DNA from 4 places in the Brumicola blandensis genome. Region 2 is predicted to be linked to each of the others. Evidence: predicted binding sites of a transcription regulator. Region 2 holds the regulator's gene; each other region holds the start of a gene.

Region 1 (4,471 bases), on a different contig from region 2:
AATAATATGAGAAATCTAGTTCGTACCCTCAGCGCCACCGGCCTATTGATAGCACTTTCTTTCAACACCTTCGGGGCGGATGGACATGCAAAGCATGAGCAAGCAGCTTATCAAACCAGCATTAGCACCCCCGCAATATTAGATTTAAGTGCCGTAGAACAAGCGCGATTAATTGCAAAAGGAGAGTTAAGTTCTGAAACATTGGTTGCTGCTTACTTAGCACGTATCGATGCCTTAGATCGCAAGGGACCAAAAGTACAAGCAGTACTATCCTTAAACCCAAACGCGCTAGCTGAAGCCAAACAGAAAGACAAAGATCGAGCTGAAGGCAATGCTTTAGGTAAGTTACATGGTATACCCGTGCTGGTAAAAGACAACGTGGAAACCAGCGAACTGCCAACAACCGCCGGTGCGATTGTGTTAGCTAATAATATGACCGAGCGTGACGCGCCCATTATCGCCAAACTCAAAGCCGAGGGTGCGATCATTTTAGGTAAAACAAATTTATCTCAATGGGCTAACTTCCGCTCAAACGACTCGGTCAGCGGCTGGAGTGCGTTAGGTGGCCAAACAAGAAACCCGCATAGCTTGGACAGAACACCTTGCGGTTCATCATCTGGTTCAGGCGCGGCAATCGCTGCGCAATTCGCCTCCTTGGCAATTGGTACTGAAACCAACGGTTCCATTATTTGCCCAACTGCCATGAACGGCATTGCGGGTGTCAAACCGACTGTTGGCTTGTTATCTCGCACACATATCGTACCTATTTCTGTGACGCAAGACACTGCAGGACCAATGACAAGAAGTATTGAAGATGCCGCACTAATGCTGTCAGTTATGGCTGGAAGCGATCCTATGGACTCGTACACGAAAGAAGCCGACTTGCACGCTAAAGATTATTTAAACGAACTAGGGAAAACCCTCAAAGGCAAGCGAATAGGCGTATTTAAAGCCGTGCAGGGTGACCATCCAGAAATCATTGAAGCCTTTGAAAATGCTCAGCAGATCATGAAAGGCTATGGTGTTGAACTGGTTATGATTGAAGCGTTCGAAACACCCGAAGGATTCTGGGGAAAGGCACTAGATCTTTTACTGATCGAATTCAAACACGAGCTAAATGCATATTTGGCTAACAGTGCACAAGCGGTGACTACACGCACATTAGCAGATGTAATGAAGTTCAATGACAGTAGTGAAAGAGAGCTCGCTATCTTCGACCAAAGCTTGTTTGTTCAGGCAGAAGCAAAGAATGGTTATGATGACGACTATAAAGAAATCAAAGAATTCTTAAGAGTCTCAACACAAGACAATGGCATCGACAAGCTTCTGAAGGACCACAATGTAGACGCTATCATGATGCCGAGTCAAACACCGGCCTTCTTGATTGACCCCGTTTATGGTGACAGCTTTCCTGGAGGATTTGCTGGAGCGGGTTGGTTAGCCGCTATTGCGGGCTACCCTCAAGTGAGTGTTCCGATGGGCGACATGAAAGGTTTACCCATTAATTTAAGCTTCATGGGCACTGCTTGGGATGAAGCATTGCTATTAAACTTGGCCTACCACTATGAAAAAGCAAATAAAGCGATTCTCAAACCAAGTTTTGCAAATGGCGCTTATGAACATAAGCACTTTAAAGACGCTATGCGCCCAATAAAATAACAAAAAAGGGGTCAGTGTTAATTATTTTTTCGCGGTTTGTTCAGGTCCTTAATAATATAAACCTTCAAATGGCATGGATGCCATTTGGGAGCGGGCAGGATGCCGAAAAGCGTGTTTATATTATTAAGGGCCTGTGCAAATCAGAAAGAAAAAATAATTAACTCTGACCCCTTTTTTACTTTTTTAGTAAAACTATCTTATGATGGCTTTAATGCCCAAGCTGAGCAGTAGCCATTTGCATTCACAAGCTTACCTGGGAATGCACCACATGGACGCCATTCTTGACCATCTTCACCTTGAATCAATAGGCAGTTTGAACACTTCTTGCCTTCAACTTCAGACTTATGAACGTATTTAAGCGCCATAGCTGTCGGATCATCTAGTTTTAGCTTTTCTTGCGCGTTGGCATTTAATGCAACGCCACCCAATGTAAGGCCGATTAGAGTAGAGCCTGATAATTTTAAAAAGTCGCGACGATTAACGTTATTCATAATGCGTTTCCCAATTTGTAGACGAAAATAAAAATGATTCTCTTTTACACTGGCCCTTAAACGAAAAAAACTCGCCAAAAAATGACGAGTTTGCAAAGGGTGGTGCTTTTAATGTTTACCACTATTGATACTTATACCGAAAGTTTTTGGATCCATCTACAAAAACTATTCAAAAAATTAACTTTATTTGATCTAGCTTAAACTAGTATTTACTCATCGCGGCTAGATTGGTCATCCATTGGTAACTTAACCAAAATCCATACAATCACAGCAACAGCAACGATTGCAATACCGCAAACAATCAATAATTGGTCTAAATTCGGGATCATGAGTTCTCTCTAGCTTTTCCAGTTTTTATATCTAGGTGATGTAAGTTTTCATTTGGTTTTGCATAACTAAAGCGCCCCAAACGAGAAGTGGTATGATAAGAATCAAGACCTGATACAGCAACAGACTGGGCTGATTCAATATCCACATAGCCATCTTGACTGACCCACGTTTCGTTCAGAATCACTTCAACGACTTGCCCAATGACTAATTCAGTTTGATTGATTGCGAGTACCTGAATATCTTGCACCTGCATACCCAACTTGATTTGAGCTTCAAGTACATAGGGCGCTTTCACCTGTTCACTCATTTGTGGGCTTAAGCCAAGTGGTTCAAACTCACTCACATCAGAATCAAAACGGGCAGATGTATGATGCGCTTTTTCAACTAAGTCGGTGCAAATATGATTGATTGTATATTCACCGCTATCTTTAATATTTTGCAAGGTATCACGCGGTACCGAATGCGGTCGCATTATCATGCCGAGCAAGGGAGGATGGGCCCCAACATGGAAGACCGAACTCACGACAGCCAGGTTATCGATACCGTGTTTATCGGTGGTACCAATTAAGTTGCCACTTTTAAACCCTGAAAGTGAATTGATAAAATTTGCTCGCACTCGTTGCGGCATATTTTCAATGTCACTGGCGTTGAAAGCTTTTATCGTCATTTTATTCGTCATCTCGTTTGGCAATGATTTCAATACCAAAGCCGTTGTCTATTATGCTTAGCTCTATAGGTGAGCAACAAATCTGACAATCTACAATTTGCTGCTGACCCACATCATTTTGTTCGTCTATCTCTAGATCGTTATACGTCATACAGTAAGGGCACTCAAACGTGGCTGCACTGGTTAAACTCATACGAACTACCTATACAAATTTACGTGTTTGATATTACTACGAGATGAATGCGTTTTAGGACGTGCAAAAACTAAAATGTTTTTCAAAATCGTAATCGTCACATATAACGTAACTTAAAATATGGAAAATAGAAGCCGAAGCCAAACCCGCAAATATCCTCGCCGAAGTAGTTTAGGCGAATGTCCCCTGTGTCATCGACGAACGCACCTGACCTTCCATCACTTGATCCCAAAAAAGATGCATCGACGCAACTATTTCAAAAAACACTACAGCAAAGCCGAGCTAGCTCAGGGCATCGATATTTGTAGACAGTGCCACAACGGATTACATCGACGCTTCAGCGAGATGGAGTTAGCCAAACACCTCAACAGCCTCTCGCTAATACAAGATAATCCAGAGCTGACCGAATATTTTGAATGGGTAGCGAAGCAGAAAATTCAGGTTGGTTGATTGTTCTCCCTGGTCTCACGCCATGACGCTTAGGTCGTTGGTACATCAATATCAATCTTTGTCTTAGCACCGCTAACCAAGTCATAAAGAGTTGCTTCTTTTTTCTCGTCAACCATTCGGATAACAAGTAAGACATTGTGATCAACAATTTCATAATTTTCGATATCTGAAAAAACGGTGGTGACATTTCTGCCGTCATAATCACTCGCCAATAGATCGATACTATCTTTGCGGTTCAGTTGCTTGTCTTTATTCGTATCGTCTTTCACAACGGTAAAGAGGTGTTTATCTAACTTGAATTGGCGATTGTAAGAGTCAATGTCTACCGTATCGTTAAGAAAAGTGTAATCGAGAATCAGGGAATTTTTGTCGAGTAAGGTTCTTTTATAACTGGCGCCTGTGAATAAGAAATTAACAGTTTCTAGATCCTCATAACCTCCGAAGCTGTTACTCATCATAGCTAACGGTTTTCTTAAATTGCTGACTTCTTTATCTTCTCTTGCGAGCCTGTTTGAACTTACCCTGAAAAGGAACACATCCTTATATTTGTTAACGAAACTTGTTTGGAGCTCGATAGGATATTCTTCCAATTCAGTTTCATCGACAAGTGCTATTGAATTGTGTTTTTGATAATCACTTTTGAAGATTTCTTTGGCGAGTTGATAGGCAAAAAAACCGACT
Region 2 (4,471 bases):
CTGGCTGCTCCTGCACCTAATGCAAGTCCAATTTTCATGAAATTCCTTTTACAAGTTTGCTATTTGAATCACTAAAGATTCATCTATGTTAGTCGAAGAGACTTCTTCACTATTGAAGTCATACGCTTTACGTTCGGAACTGCGGTCTATTTGCAGCCCCTTGAAGTCAAATAAGTCGGTATCAGCCAATTGGCTCGGGATAATGCTCTTTGTAGCATTAAAGATATTCTCGACTCTGCCAGGCGTTTGTCTATCCCATTCATTCAACATTGCTTTCACGTTTTGACGTTGCAAGTTTTCTTGTGAACCACAAAGGTTGCATGGAATGATAGGGTACTCTCGAATTGCAGCCAGTGAAGCGATATCTTTCTCGCGGCAGTAGGCTAGAGGGCGAATGACGATGTTGCGCTTATCATCTGATAAGAGCTTTGGTGGCATGGATTTTAGCTTGGCACCATAGAACATGTTTAAAAAGGTTGTTTCCACCATATCATCCATGTGATGACCCAAGGCGATTTTAGTCGCGCCAATTTTTTCAGCGAAGGAATATAAACTTCCGCGCCTTAAACGTGAACACAATCCACATGTGGTTTTTCCATCTTCTATTTTGGACTTAACAACAGAGTAGGTGTCTTTATCGATAATATAATAAGGAATATTTTTCTGTTCCAAATAACTCGGTAGAATATCCTCTGGAAAACCGGGTTGCTTTTGGTCCAAGTTAACGGCGATAACCTCAAAATTAATCGGGGCTGATTGCTGTAAACTAAGCAAAATGTCCAACATCACAAAGCTGTCCTTGCCACCACTAATGGCAGCCATAACAACATCACCATCTTCAATCATCTGATAGTCTGCTATCGCTTTGCCCACATTTCTGCGAATGCGCTTTACGAGTTTGTCATTGTTATATTTTTGCTTAGGTAAGTTTGAAGTTTGAACCACTGTGTATGCCTGTGAATGTGCCGACCTATAAAAGTATGGATGATGCTCGCATACCTAATCTTTGGCGCACATTTTAAAGCTTGTTGTCTGGGTAAGCAAACAAGGAATGAAAAGAGATGCCCGATTTAGGCATCTCTTTGGTTTTGTGTAAAAACGAGGGTGTTTGTTTATGGCTTTATGATGAGCGTGTCACAATTAACCGCATCGATAATCATTTCTGCAGTATTCCCCAACAGGGCTGCTGAAATACCTCTTCGCCCAACAGATCCTATTATCAGTAAATCTGCGTCCAGTTCATTACTTAGCTTAGGAATAACATCTTCAGGCAAGCCCTCTAGTACATGCATCGTAGCATCCTGAAGGGAATGAGTCGTGGCTAGCTCATTCAACTTATTCGTATGTCTTTCTTGTACTGAACGATTGTAAACTTCTGGCGCAAAATTCGGGACTTCCACGGCAATGTGCACAGGCGCGCCAGCATAAGAATTGGCCAAGTGAAGTGTTGAGTTCGTCAATTTAGCTAGCTCATTTCCTGTTTCAGCGATTTTATCACTCAAGCTTATATGCTGATCATCTTTAGCTGAAACACCAATAGAAGCAAGGACTTTACCATTATTTGTCCATTCATGATCTTTGACCAAAAGCACATCAACAGGCGCGTTGCGCAAAATATGCCAATCATTCGGTGTGAAAATACTAGATGCTAACATGCCATGCTTCTTAGTGGATTTCACAATCAGGTCACATGATTCTTCCTGGCAAGTTTCCACCACGGATTCATGCAACTTCTTTTGCCATTTAATCTTGGTGCTAATGTTAACGTCAGTAGTTAGTTCCTTTAGCAGGGCAGTTAGGTTAAGCGATTCATGTTCTAACATTGCCTGTTTCATTTCGTAGCGTTCGTCGCTTGTGAGGATCGCGGCCATGTCATATGACTTATCGTAAATTGAGGATAGGGCAACGACGCTAGCACCGGTTTTTTCAGCAAGGAAAATAGCTCGATTGAGTGAAGGTTGTTGTTTTGTGCTTGGGTCAATGACAGCTAAAATTTTGCTACAAGTAAACATAGTGTTCTCCAGAACGTTGTTATCTATGTATATTGTAGATATTTATGGGCAATGTGCTAGTAACCACATTGCCCCAGATCAAGTTTGCGAATAATAAACTTAACAAACTTGGGTAAAGTTTATTTCCATATCGGGAAGGCGTTGCTTTATGCCGTCGAAATCACTAATAGTGATTAACTTGCCATCAACCTTAATCAGATCTTCTTTTTGGAATCGGGTTAGCAAGCGGCTAATAGTCTCAACCGTCAAGCCCAAATAATTACCAATTTCATTACGCGTCATCGATAAATTGAATTGCTTGGCGGAAAAGCCTCGTTCTTCAAATCGCTGAGATAAGTGACTTAAAAAGTGAAGAAGACGCTCTTCTGCGCTTCTTTTACTGAGTAACATCATCAAATCGTGGTCGTGTTTGATTTCAGCACTCATGAAACGCATGATTTGTTGTCTTAGTTTTGGAAATCTGACTGACATCTCATCTAAGGTCTCGTAAGGCAGTTCGCACACCATTGCAGTTTCTAACGCTTGGGTATAACTGCCATGCTTATCGTCTTTCAATGCGTCGAATCCGATAATATCGCCAGGGAAGTGGAACCCAATAATCTGCTCAACACCGTCTTTATCACTAACATAAGATTTAAATGAACCTGAACGTACGGCATATAATGAATGGAATTTGTCACCATAACGGACTAATTTATCGTTTTTATGAAGGGGTTTTTTTCGCTCAATGATATCGTCCAAGGTATCAAGTTCATTTTTGTTTAAACTAACCGGTAAACACAAATGACTAAAGCTACAACTTTGGCAGTGAATTGAGAGTTCTGGACCTTTTGCCATGACTTACTCTTTTTGATGATTTTCAGATCAATTATTACCTGTAACAAGGTCGTAGGTCAAGATCAAAGAAAACGCAAGTAGTAGAATAGCAATCATTTTTCGAGTGTATTTATGTTGAAAAATGGGCAGTAAGAAACCTGCACCAAGGCTAGTTGCCATGACCGCAGGTAGCGTCCCCAAGCCAAAGAACAACATCATCGAAGCGCCTTGATAAACACTTTCGCTTGCCAATGACCAACTGAGCATGGAGTAGACTAAACCACAAGGCAGCCAACCCCAAATCATCCCGTAAGCTATTGTGTATAATGGGTTTTTAAATGGGATAAGCTTTTTACCAATCGGGGAAATATGTCGCCAAAGATGGCTTCCCAGGCGTTCTAGTGCTGAAAGGCCTTTGTACCAATCACTGATATAAAGTGCCAGCAACACCATAAACACGATGCTAATTATTTGAAATATTGGGAACGCGTTATTCGCACTGGTGCTTATTATGCTGCCAATATACCCTGTTAACGCGCCAGCTGCGGTATAACTCAATATACGACCAATGTTGTAGGCACAGATATAGGTGAGTTGTGAAACGTTTTTCGGAATAGCAAAGGTGAAAGCACTAGCAATACCGCCACACATGCCTATGCAGTGTACCCCCCCAGCAAGCCCAATTAAAAATGCACTTAATAGATTGAAATCGGGATTCAACGCTTTGGTTCTTTTTTGTCTTTAGCTAATTCAGCCTGTTGTTCGTTCGCGTTGCTATCCGCTGCGTCATTCGTCTTTTCAGCACTTTCTGACTTGATATCGTCATCAAATAGAATGCTGTACCCTTGACGATCTAAGTCTTCAAACTGATTACTTTTTACTGCCCAAAAGAATACACCGATAGCAATTCCGACGATGATAATGGCTAATGGGATCAATACATAAATGATACTCACGGCTTCTTCCTAGCTGTTGCGCATTAAACGCGTGGAATTATACACCACTATAATAGAACTTATCGACATCCCTAGAGCCGCCATCCAAGGTGTTAGAAATCCACCAATGGCAAAAGGTAATACAAGTATGTTGTATGACAGCGCCCACGCAATATTCTGCTTAATCTTTCGCTTAGTACGTTTGGCCATATTGATGACATGTAATAGAGAGGCTAAGTCTTGATTCAATAAAATAACATCAGCCGCATTTTTAGCCAGATCAGATGCATTTCCCACCGCGACGCTAACATCTGACACTGCTAAAACAGGTGCATCATTAATACCATCACCCAGCATTAATACACTGCGCCCATTTGCTTGAAGTTGTTTTATGTACATCAGTTTTTGTTCAGGTGCTTGTTCAGCCACGGTATTTTTAATATTTAGGCTGTTAGCGACATGTGTCACATTCTGTAAGGTATCACCACTTAATATTGTTTGCTCGTAGGGAGCTAAGGCTTTGATGACGTCTACCACATCTTCTTTTAACTTATCTCTTAACCAGAATGCTGAGACAAGTGTGTCGTTTTCACTCAGGAGTACGTTTGCCCCCTGAAGTTCATTTCGTTGTTGTTCACTGAGCGCTTCGGCCGGAATCTTCCCTAGAATGTAATTCGGAGAGCCGATATGGTATTGATTTTTTCCAAT
Region 3 (4,471 bases), on a different contig from region 2:
AACTGTCGACCACCGACAGAAGGAAATAGAGCGAATCGATAACCTTCATGCTCATGAAGGGTGTGTCCCGTTTGCGGAGCGTCGATATGAGACAAGCGCAAAGGCGCAACGACGGGGACTTCTTGCTCATGTAACTCGATTGAGAAGTCGTGTTCCTCTTGGATCTGGGTATTGGTCCAACGTTGAGGCCGGTAAAACTTCACAACATAACGTTGTTTGTCTTCACCTATGAATTGGTACACTCTATTTTCGTAGCTGTTGAGTGCTAAAAGCCCAGATTCGGCGCGCACACCCAAGGTTTCAATGGCATCCAGAATTAAATCTGGATGCAGACCTGCAAAGGTAAAGTCAGACATCAGTGAATATAAATTTAGTAGTTTCTTCTATTTTGATTATTTCACCATTTTCATCTTGTGTCTGTACATGAAATTTAAATTCGGTTATTTCTTCTGTCAGTGCATAGGGGTCACTGGTGACGCTGATCGGAAGTGTATAAACCTCACCTCCTCGCACTTGCACTTCGGATACGCCAACATAGTTGCCACTTTCCAAGCCACTGATACTGACTTTAAAAGTACGGTCCTGTTGTGATTTGTTAAGCAACTTCAGTGTATAAACGTTTTCTATAAGCCCTTGGTTTGTCTCACGATATAATGAATTTCGGTCTTTAATGATGTCGATTTCTAAGGGGACACGAGAGTAAATATCAAACACAAGCAAACTCGTCATAACAAGCAGAACAACCGCATAACCAATCAACTTGGGCCTAACTATCTTAGTGGTTCCGCCCGCCAGTTGGTGTTCTGATGTGAAGCTAATAAGGCCTTTATCATAACCCATCTTATCCATAACGCCGTTGCACGCATCTACGCAAGCGCCGCAGTTAATGCATTCGTATTGCAAACCATTTCGAATATCAATGCCTGTTGGGCAGACTTGAACACAGAGGTTACAGTCAATACAATCGCCAAGCCCTTTTTCTTGAAGTTGTTCTTGTGTCACTTTACGTGAGCGTGGTCCGCGCTTCTCGCCTCGTTCAGGGTTGTATGCAACAGTGAATGTATCTTTATCAAACATCGCTGATTGAAAACGTGCGTATGGGCACATGTGTGTGCACATAATTTCACGCATGTATCCAGCATTGCCATATGTACATACAGTGAAAAAGATGACGGAGAAACCAGCCCAGAAACTGACGTCAAAAGTGAAGAAGTCAACGAATAGGCTATCGATAGGTGTGAAGTAGCCTACGAAGGTGATGGATGTTAATAAGGCAACGCTTACCCAAGAGAAGTGCTTCAAGGTTTTACGGAAGAATTTGTCAGCGTCCATTTTCCGTTGGTCCAACTTCATTCTCTTATTTCGGCTACCCTCGATTTTTTCTTCAAACCAAATGTAGATAAAGGTCCAAGTTGTTTGTGGACACATAAACCCACACCACACGCGCCCAGCAAAAGTAGTGATAAAAAATAGAGCAAATGCGGAGACAATAAAAATATACGCAAGAATAGTCAGGTCTTGCGGCCAAAGTGTCATTGCAAAAATATTGAAACGTTGTTCTCCAATATCTAACAATACGGCTTGATTGCCGTTGTATTGAAGCCAAGGAATAAGCGCGAATACGCCTAGAAAGATCAAACCGAAGAAGCGTCGAATATTCTCCAGCATGCCTTCGACAGCTCTCACATAGATCCTGCTACGAGCTGGGTATGCTGATGAGTCACCACTATTTGAGGGTTTATGAATTTTTACCGGAGTGACGTCTTTGATATCAATTTTTTCGTTCATTAAGAACTCCGCGTGGGAAATGAAGAAGATACATAAATTTTAGGCTGACAGTATATCAAGAAGACGCAAGCAAATGTTAATTCAGATCAAATAAGAACAGTCTTTTCTTAAAGATTTTGTAAGCTTATATTTGAGCCATTTAGGTATACTTCAGGAAAACATACTAGCGTATTGTGGGAAATCATTGTATTTAACGTATGAATATCTATTATGTACTTAGGAATTTACTATCAACAATTAAGTACGCGTCTAAGGATCTACAGTTAATATGTGGCGAACATTTGTCATCATGATTGAAATAATTATATTAATCATTGTATTAAGGACGTCCTTTGTTCAATATTTCCTTTCTGACATCCAACAAACGGTGCTTGGTTGGATAGAAAACGTCGCTGAAATTCCTGAACAGCAGTCATTAGCTACGATACGCGAACGGTTTTTTCACAATAATATGTCTTTACAACCGCACCAAACGGATTATGTGGTGTTGATTACCGACTCAAAAGAGTCGCTAACCAAATTCAATGAGCGTTATTGTAAAAATAATGACAAGAATCCATTCATTTACGGCGCGAATCTGAACCGCCTGTGCGGTCACATTAAAGACAGCAAACTTTTCTAAATCTCAGGTCATTATTGAACCTAAACTTGATCTACGATGTCGTAGTAGTATATTTATTGAACAAGTTATGCGAAGGAGTGATAAATGAAATCAGTTAAATTTGGTCTAACATTATCAATTTTTATCTTTTCTGTGTCAGTACTATCTCAAGATATTAAAGAGCAAGAAGCTGATAAGGAAGCTGAGACAAAAGGTCCAGTTACTATAGAGTGGGTTAACCCTGAAGACTTCAGAGATGTTCGCCATCCGAGTGTATCAAGAGCGAAATACCGAGAGCGAGTGTTTGCGAAGTTAGAATCTCATTTCGACAAACTCGCTGAAGACCTTCCTGAGGGGTATCACTTGGCTCTTAAAGTAACCAACCTTGATATGGCTGGAGAAGTGCAAACAGCCACCCAAGCAGGCCTGATTGGTATGCATCATAGAGCTTCTGCAGGTTTTCAGGAATATAGAATAATGCGTGACATCGATATTCCTAGAATGACCTTTAGTTTTGAATTGAAAGATGCGGACGGAAAAGTAGTGCAATCAGAAGAAGTTAAGCTGAAAGATGTAGGCTTTCTAAACCGCACATCAACACGCTTCAAAAATAGACCATTGAAATATGAAAAAGCGATGGTATCTCGTTGGTTTAAAGAAACCTTTCTAGCTGAATCAGAAGCTTAATAATGGTAAATCCGGTGAAGGCTCAGTTTTTCGTCGGAACAACAGACACGTAATTTATGAAGAGCGCACCTTGCGCTCTTTTTTATTGAATTTTATTTTTCTGTTTATTAATTAAACAGGTTCTTTGAGAGCAGCTGGAAAACTGAATAACCATTTTTGTTCAGTATTTTATTTTTTTGCCGCAGAAGTTGAGTAGATTCAAGTACTTTAAAAATCCTACGCATTTTGTAAAACACCCTCGCAATAAATTCATTCAATTTGTCACACAAATGTAGTAATTTACCCATACCTTAGTATAGGAAAAAATACCTAACAGACGGACATATACAATGAAGATCAAAATGTTATCAGCGCTAATGCTTGGTGCACATTGTTTTACGGCTTCGGCGAACGTATTCATCTCAGAATACGTTGAAGGCTCAGGGAACAACAAAGCAATAGAAATATATAATAATAGCGACACTGGGGTTGATATCTCTCAACACCAAATAAAAGTGTACTTCAATGGTGGTAGCAGCGCAGGAACAACGATCAGTTTGTCCGGTGAAATAGCTCCCTTCAGTACCTATGTTGTAGCAACTACGAGTGCTGATGACGGCTTGAAAATGAACGCGCAGTTATTGACTGGCGCAAGCTTATTCAACGGTGACGATTTTATTGAATTGGTCGTTTCTAATGGCGCAGATAGCGAAACAGTGTTGGATACCATTGGTCAGTTTGAAGTTGACCCTGGATCAGCGTATTCCGTCACTGTGGATGGCGTAACATACTCAACTGCGAACAAAACTTTAGTTCGCCGCAGTAATATTACGATTGGGGACTCAGACGGCAGTAACGCGTTTGACCCAAGTGCTGAGTGGGAGGTTTTTTCGCAAGATGACTTCTCTAACATCGGTTCTCACACTACAACGGACACACCTGATGGTGGCTCGGACGGCGGATCTGATGGTGGTTCAGATGGCGGTTCTGATGGTGGTTCAGATGGAGGGTCTGACGGTGGTTCAGATGCATCTAATGGTGATTTAAGTGGCCAAGTCTGTACCAACTGTCCAGATCTAGCACAGTTTAAAGATCCGAGTGCTTTTGACGCGCAAGCTTATTATGCTGAAGTTGACCAACTTCTGAATGCCGAAGCAAGCGCAGCCCAGATTAAAGCAGCCCTGAGTTCGATTATATCTACAGATATACAACGACTGACTTACAGTGAAGTGTGGACTGCTCTAACCGCGACCGATGAAGACCCAAATAATAGTGACAACGTGATTCTTTTGTATTCAGGTCGTTCTATTCCGAAAGCTTCAAATGGCAGCGGCGCTGCATCAGGTGATGGTGACAACTGGAACCGTGAGCACTCTTGGCCAAAAAGCCATGGCTTTAGTAGCTCAAGTGATGAAC
Region 4 (4,471 bases), on a different contig from region 2:
AATACTGGACGATCTTTGAACACTATGCAATCAATGTATAAACAGTCCAAGATACCGCATAGGCAAGCAGACCATAAGCAACAAACACACCCCAAGCATAACGGTTTTTGCCCGTTTCGGCTTTGAGCGTCGCGACCGTTGCGACGCATTGCAGAGCAATCACATAAAATGCCATTAGTGCGATCCCTGAGGCAAGGGTAAGACCATCAGCTTGCAAGTTTGCCGCTAAGCCAGCTATGTTTTCATCCGCATTTTCAATGCTGAACATCGTTCCAAGTACACCTACGAACACCTCTCTAGCCAAAAAAGAGACCAAAATCGCTACCGCATAGCGCCAATCAATACCAAGAGGCTCGAAGATAGGCTCAACAAATTGACCGATTGTCGCTAGGTAGGAGTTTTGTAAATCGCCATTATTTGGAAAGTAACCGAGAACCCAAATCACCAGAGAGACAACAAAAATAATTGGCGCAGCACGTTTGATGAACTGTACACCACTGTTCAGCACCCTATAAAACAGAGGCTGCCAGTGCGGCAAACGGTAGGAAGGCAATTCTAGAATAAATGGCATATCGGTGTGTTGCTCAGACGTCGCAGTCATTTTATTTAAGACAGCGCTAACAACGAGCGCTGTCAAAATACCGAAAAAGTACAACACGAAAAACATTGCACCCTGCAAGTTAACCCAACCACCTAAATATTGAACATCCGGCACAAGAACCGCAATCAATAGTGCATAGACGGGTAATCGTGCTGAACATGACATTAGTGGTACGGTCATCATTGTTACAAAACGTTTGCGTGGAGATTCAATGGTTCGAGCAGCCAAAATAGCAGGAATAGCGCACGCATGCCCTGATAAATAGGGAATAAAGCTGCGGCCTGATAAGCCAAACAAACTCAAGGGCTTGTGGCATATCAAGGCTGCTCGAGCTAAATACCCACTATCTTCCAACAAACCAATTATCAGCGTGAGTACCATAATTTGTGGCACAAATACTAAAAATGCACCTAAGCCACCGAAAATGGCATCGACGACAAAATCATTGGCGACCCCCTCTCCGATAAAGCGAGTAAATAATCCTGCAAGCGCGCCGATTCCGGCCTCGGTTGCATCCATCAGAGGCGCGGCCCAGGTGAAAATACTCTGGAACAAAAAGAACATGATGACTAGAAAGGTGATTCCGCCAAAAACAGAGTTAAGCAACAAGCTGTCAATCTTGTTTTGTCTTTTTAAAACAATATCACTTTGTATCGCAAACTCTGACGCTAAGGTTTTACTGGCTTGCATCGCATTCAGCTGCTTGATTTCAGTCTCTTTCACCAAATAGTCTTGCGGTGTTGATGCAATTTTTGTTAGACCATGTTGTAACTCAGAAATACCTATCAGCGTTCTAGCTGAAATCGCAAACACTGGACTGCCAAGCTTCTCACTGAGCTTTTCTGTATCGATGAAGTGGTTAAAGCGTATGAGTTCGTCAATCATATTCAATGTGAAAACGACTGCTTTGTTATTCGCCTTGGCAATTGCCTGTACCTGCAAGGCAAACACCAAGGAGCGCTCCATACGCGTAGCATCAAGGTTACACAAAATCACTGATGTTTCTGGCGCTGCCATTGCTAACTGGAGTTGATCAATGGCAATAGATTCGTCTTTTGATAAAGACTTTAAAGAGTATGTCCCAGGGAAATCAACCACCTCAAAGTCGTCGAAGCGACCTGTTTTAAGCTCAACAGTCACACCTGGAAAATTAGCTACTTTTTGCTTGAGGCCTGTGAGTTGATTGAAAAGTAGACTTTTGCCGGAATTCGGTTTGCCGACGAGAATGATTTTTTGCATCTTATAACGCGCTTACTTGCACATGACTTGCAATACTTTGCTCCAATGAGTAAACACAATCGCCTAATTGTACGACCGTAGGCCCGTTAAATGCTGTACGCTTGATACACGTCACAAGCTCGCCTTCGGCAAAGCCCATTTCGTGCAATCGCATGGCAACATCTTCTTGCAAGCTTGCACTGAGCAATTTAATCGCGGCAGATTTTTTAGCGGGGATGTCCCAAACGGTCATTCAAGTCTCACTTCAGTTACTGTTTTTAAACGAACCACCCTCTAATGGGAATAGTTCTTATTTACATTTAAGTTTATAGCAAAACAAAAAAATGTCCAGACAGAAGCTTGATACAGCTCAATAAAAGTATTCAACAGTATTAATTGAAACGAAAAAAGGTAGCGAGTATGCACTCGCTACCTGTTATTTAAAAAGTGATTTATTAAAGGTTGACTGGCTTACGCACGATCACGTCGATACTGGCAAACTCTCTGACCTCAAATGAAGCAGCGTCGAATGGTGGTAGACCATACATGCCAACATTGTTACTGAAGCCATAGCCATCTTGCGGTAAACCCATCGCATTGATATCCATTTGACCATTACTGTTTAAGTCATGGATAAGCATTAATGCGTAAGTGCCATCAGCAAGACCGTCAAAGTTAAGAGTGACGGTATCAGCATCGGCCTCCACAGTAGCGTATTTCAAAGGTTGTGTTTTGTTGGTGTAAGCTTCTTCTGAGTCATAGATTGCCACCATAAGCTGACCAACTGGACGCTCAATGTCGATAAAGTTAACTTCTAGCTCACTAGCTTGAACTGTTGTTGCGCCAAAAATAAGAGTTGAAGCTAAAAGAGTTGTTTGTAAAAGAGTATTTAAAGTTTTCATTTGTCGTTTCCTGTTGTTAGTTGACAGGATTAGAATATCGCGACGACAAATTTGGTGAATGTGCCAGAGGTACTTTTCTTTTTTTATGACTTTTGGGCTATTGGCGATCTACTGAAATTTCTGCTCGAAGGTCATCGCTCGATTAACCCTGCTTTTTTGTTGTTGAGTATTACCAATGTCTGCAGGATTAATTGAACGGTGCACTGCCGCGATGACGTCATCGCCGTCACAGTAGGACTGTTGTTTGACTAAGCAAGCTTCAGTGCTCACATCTTTGCAGAATTCGAATCGAGTTTGCTTTGGCGTATCCGTCTCAACAAACGCTCCATCAACCTTTGAAAAATCCCATTTTTCGATTGCTCTTTTGGCCGCCTGAGCGAAGCCTTTATCAGTTGCTTTGACAACGCGAACATCTTTAACTTCATTTGATGGTGTTACAATATACTTCACGGTTGCACATCCAGATGTACTATTGCTCGATGCTCTGCTTGGATAGCGAAGTGTGTCTCGCTCTACTGAAGCCCAAGCATCAGGCTTATTCTGTGTAGGAATTGAATTTTCATGATATGAAGAATCCGCAGATTCATAGGCAGCTAAAGACTGTGTTGCTATTAAGGTTGATGCACATCCTAGTGCAAAAATGACGGCTAAATTTTTCACTTTAAATTCCTTGTGAATTGATTAAATAATAAACGATCCTTCGTTAGACAATAGTGCAACAACCCTTGGCTGTCAATGTTGGTTGTCAAAAAGTAAAAGGGCTCAGAAGCTTAAGTTATCTAGCTTTTGAGCCTGGATTGCGACTTAGTAAGGCTTTAAAATTTCGTGTCGAAGGTAATGCCGAATACATTTGATAGACCATCTCCACCAAGGTACTGACGCGCGCTCAAACCAACAGAAAAGCTTTCCATGTGATATCCGAGCTTTCCACCGATGAAGAAACCACCATCAATATCGATATCTTCAGTACTGCAATCTGAGCAATTCGCAATCGAGCGTTCAGAGCCGAACACTCCCGTTAAACCGCCTTGCAGAATAGCTGATGCACGGTCGTTCTCGCCAAATTTCCACTCATATCCAGAAGCCAGTGTAAAACCGATGGCCGATGCATCCGATGATTCAACAGAAACGTCGCCATCATTTAGTAAGCCGTCGCCAACGACGAGTTGGCTAAACTCTTCGTTATCATCATAGAGAATAAAATCTAAGCTAGCCGAAGTGATAAAAGAAGATGAGCGATAATTAACTCCTAAACCGATTAATAACGCTTTGTCTTCGATACCCTCTTGAAGCGCTGTATCAGAGTCGAAACTTACTGATGAAAACTCAGCACCATAGCTCCAACCGTTTGGAGAGTATAAGTGGGTAGTATTTTCATTTTGAGCAAAAGACGGGGCACTAAACATGGCAAATATAGCTGCCGCTAAAACTGCTTTACGCATGGTAAAACTTCCTTGTGGTAAATTGTTGAATGGTTTTTGAGATGAATTCTCTACACAGATTCAATAGATTCAGGTTTATATAAATTCAGGCCCAATGAACTCAGTAACTGCGCCAAAAGCGTCATTGCTTTTTAGGACGTTACTTACCATCATTGAACCTTCTAGTAATGATAGAATAAACAGCGCTTTATTTCGAGCAATTGTTTCCGTAGAACTCACACTCAACTTAACAGCTTCTTGAAGCCACTCGAGATTCTTTTCAAAGAAGATTTTTGTATTCAGCTTTACTTTTTCAGGCAGTGCATCTG

The links. Region 2 encodes FNR, which switches genes on or off when oxygen is low (the NO sensors DNR and NnrR bind a similar motif). Its sites were predicted from a motif close to TTGATCTAGATCAA; they were not measured.
Region 1: the regulator FNR is predicted to act here: its motif matches at 2,338-2,351, upstream of RM544_RS14790 (high-potential iron-sulfur protein).
Region 3: the regulator FNR is predicted to act here: its motif matches at 1,865-1,878, upstream of ccoG (cytochrome c oxidase accessory protein CcoG).
Region 4: the regulator FNR is predicted to act here: its motif matches at 2,180-2,193, upstream of RM544_RS06330 (FeoA family protein).

What each region holds. Positions count from the first base shown of each region.
Region 1 is NZ_JAVRIE010000006.1:249,650-254,120, forward strand. It holds gene RM544_RS14785 (amidase) at 7-1,659, shown strand; gene RM544_RS14790 (high-potential iron-sulfur protein) at 1,857-2,150, opposite strand; gene RM544_RS14795 (flavin reductase family protein) at 2,476-3,147, opposite strand; gene RM544_RS14800 (zinc ribbon domain-containing protein) at 3,149-3,340, opposite strand; gene RM544_RS14805 (hypothetical protein) at 3,461-3,790, shown strand; gene RM544_RS14810 (hypothetical protein) at 3,820-4,471, opposite strand, start outside.
Region 2 is NZ_JAVRIE010000001.1:639,666-644,136, forward strand. It holds gene rssA (patatin-like phospholipase RssA) at 1-38, opposite strand, end outside; gene ttcA (tRNA 2-thiocytidine(32) synthetase TtcA) at 49-945, opposite strand; gene uspE (universal stress protein UspE) at 1,113-2,012, opposite strand; gene fnr (fumarate/nitrate reduction transcriptional regulator Fnr) at 2,112-2,849, opposite strand; gene RM544_RS02805 (sulfite exporter TauE/SafE family protein) at 2,877-3,548, opposite strand; gene ccoS (cbb3-type cytochrome oxidase assembly protein CcoS) at 3,545-3,784, opposite strand; gene RM544_RS02815 (heavy metal translocating P-type ATPase) at 3,794-4,471, opposite strand, start outside.
Region 3 is NZ_JAVRIE010000004.1:170,777-175,247, forward strand. It holds gene RM544_RS11215 (serine/threonine protein kinase) at 1-356, opposite strand, end outside; gene ccoG (cytochrome c oxidase accessory protein CcoG) at 349-1,788, opposite strand; gene RM544_RS11225 (hypothetical protein) at 2,057-2,410, shown strand; gene RM544_RS11230 (DUF3016 domain-containing protein) at 2,495-3,076, shown strand; gene RM544_RS11235 (ExeM/NucH family extracellular endonuclease) at 3,406-4,471, shown strand, end outside.
Region 4 is NZ_JAVRIE010000002.1:239,178-243,648, reverse strand. It holds gene feoB (ferrous iron transporter B) at 23-1,840, opposite strand; gene RM544_RS06330 (FeoA family protein) at 1,842-2,072, opposite strand; gene RM544_RS06325 (DUF2141 domain-containing protein) at 2,275-2,721, opposite strand; gene RM544_RS06320 (energy transducer TonB) at 2,830-3,381, opposite strand; gene RM544_RS06315 (hypothetical protein) at 3,537-4,163, opposite strand; gene RM544_RS06310 (TetR/AcrR family transcriptional regulator) at 4,239-4,471, opposite strand, start outside.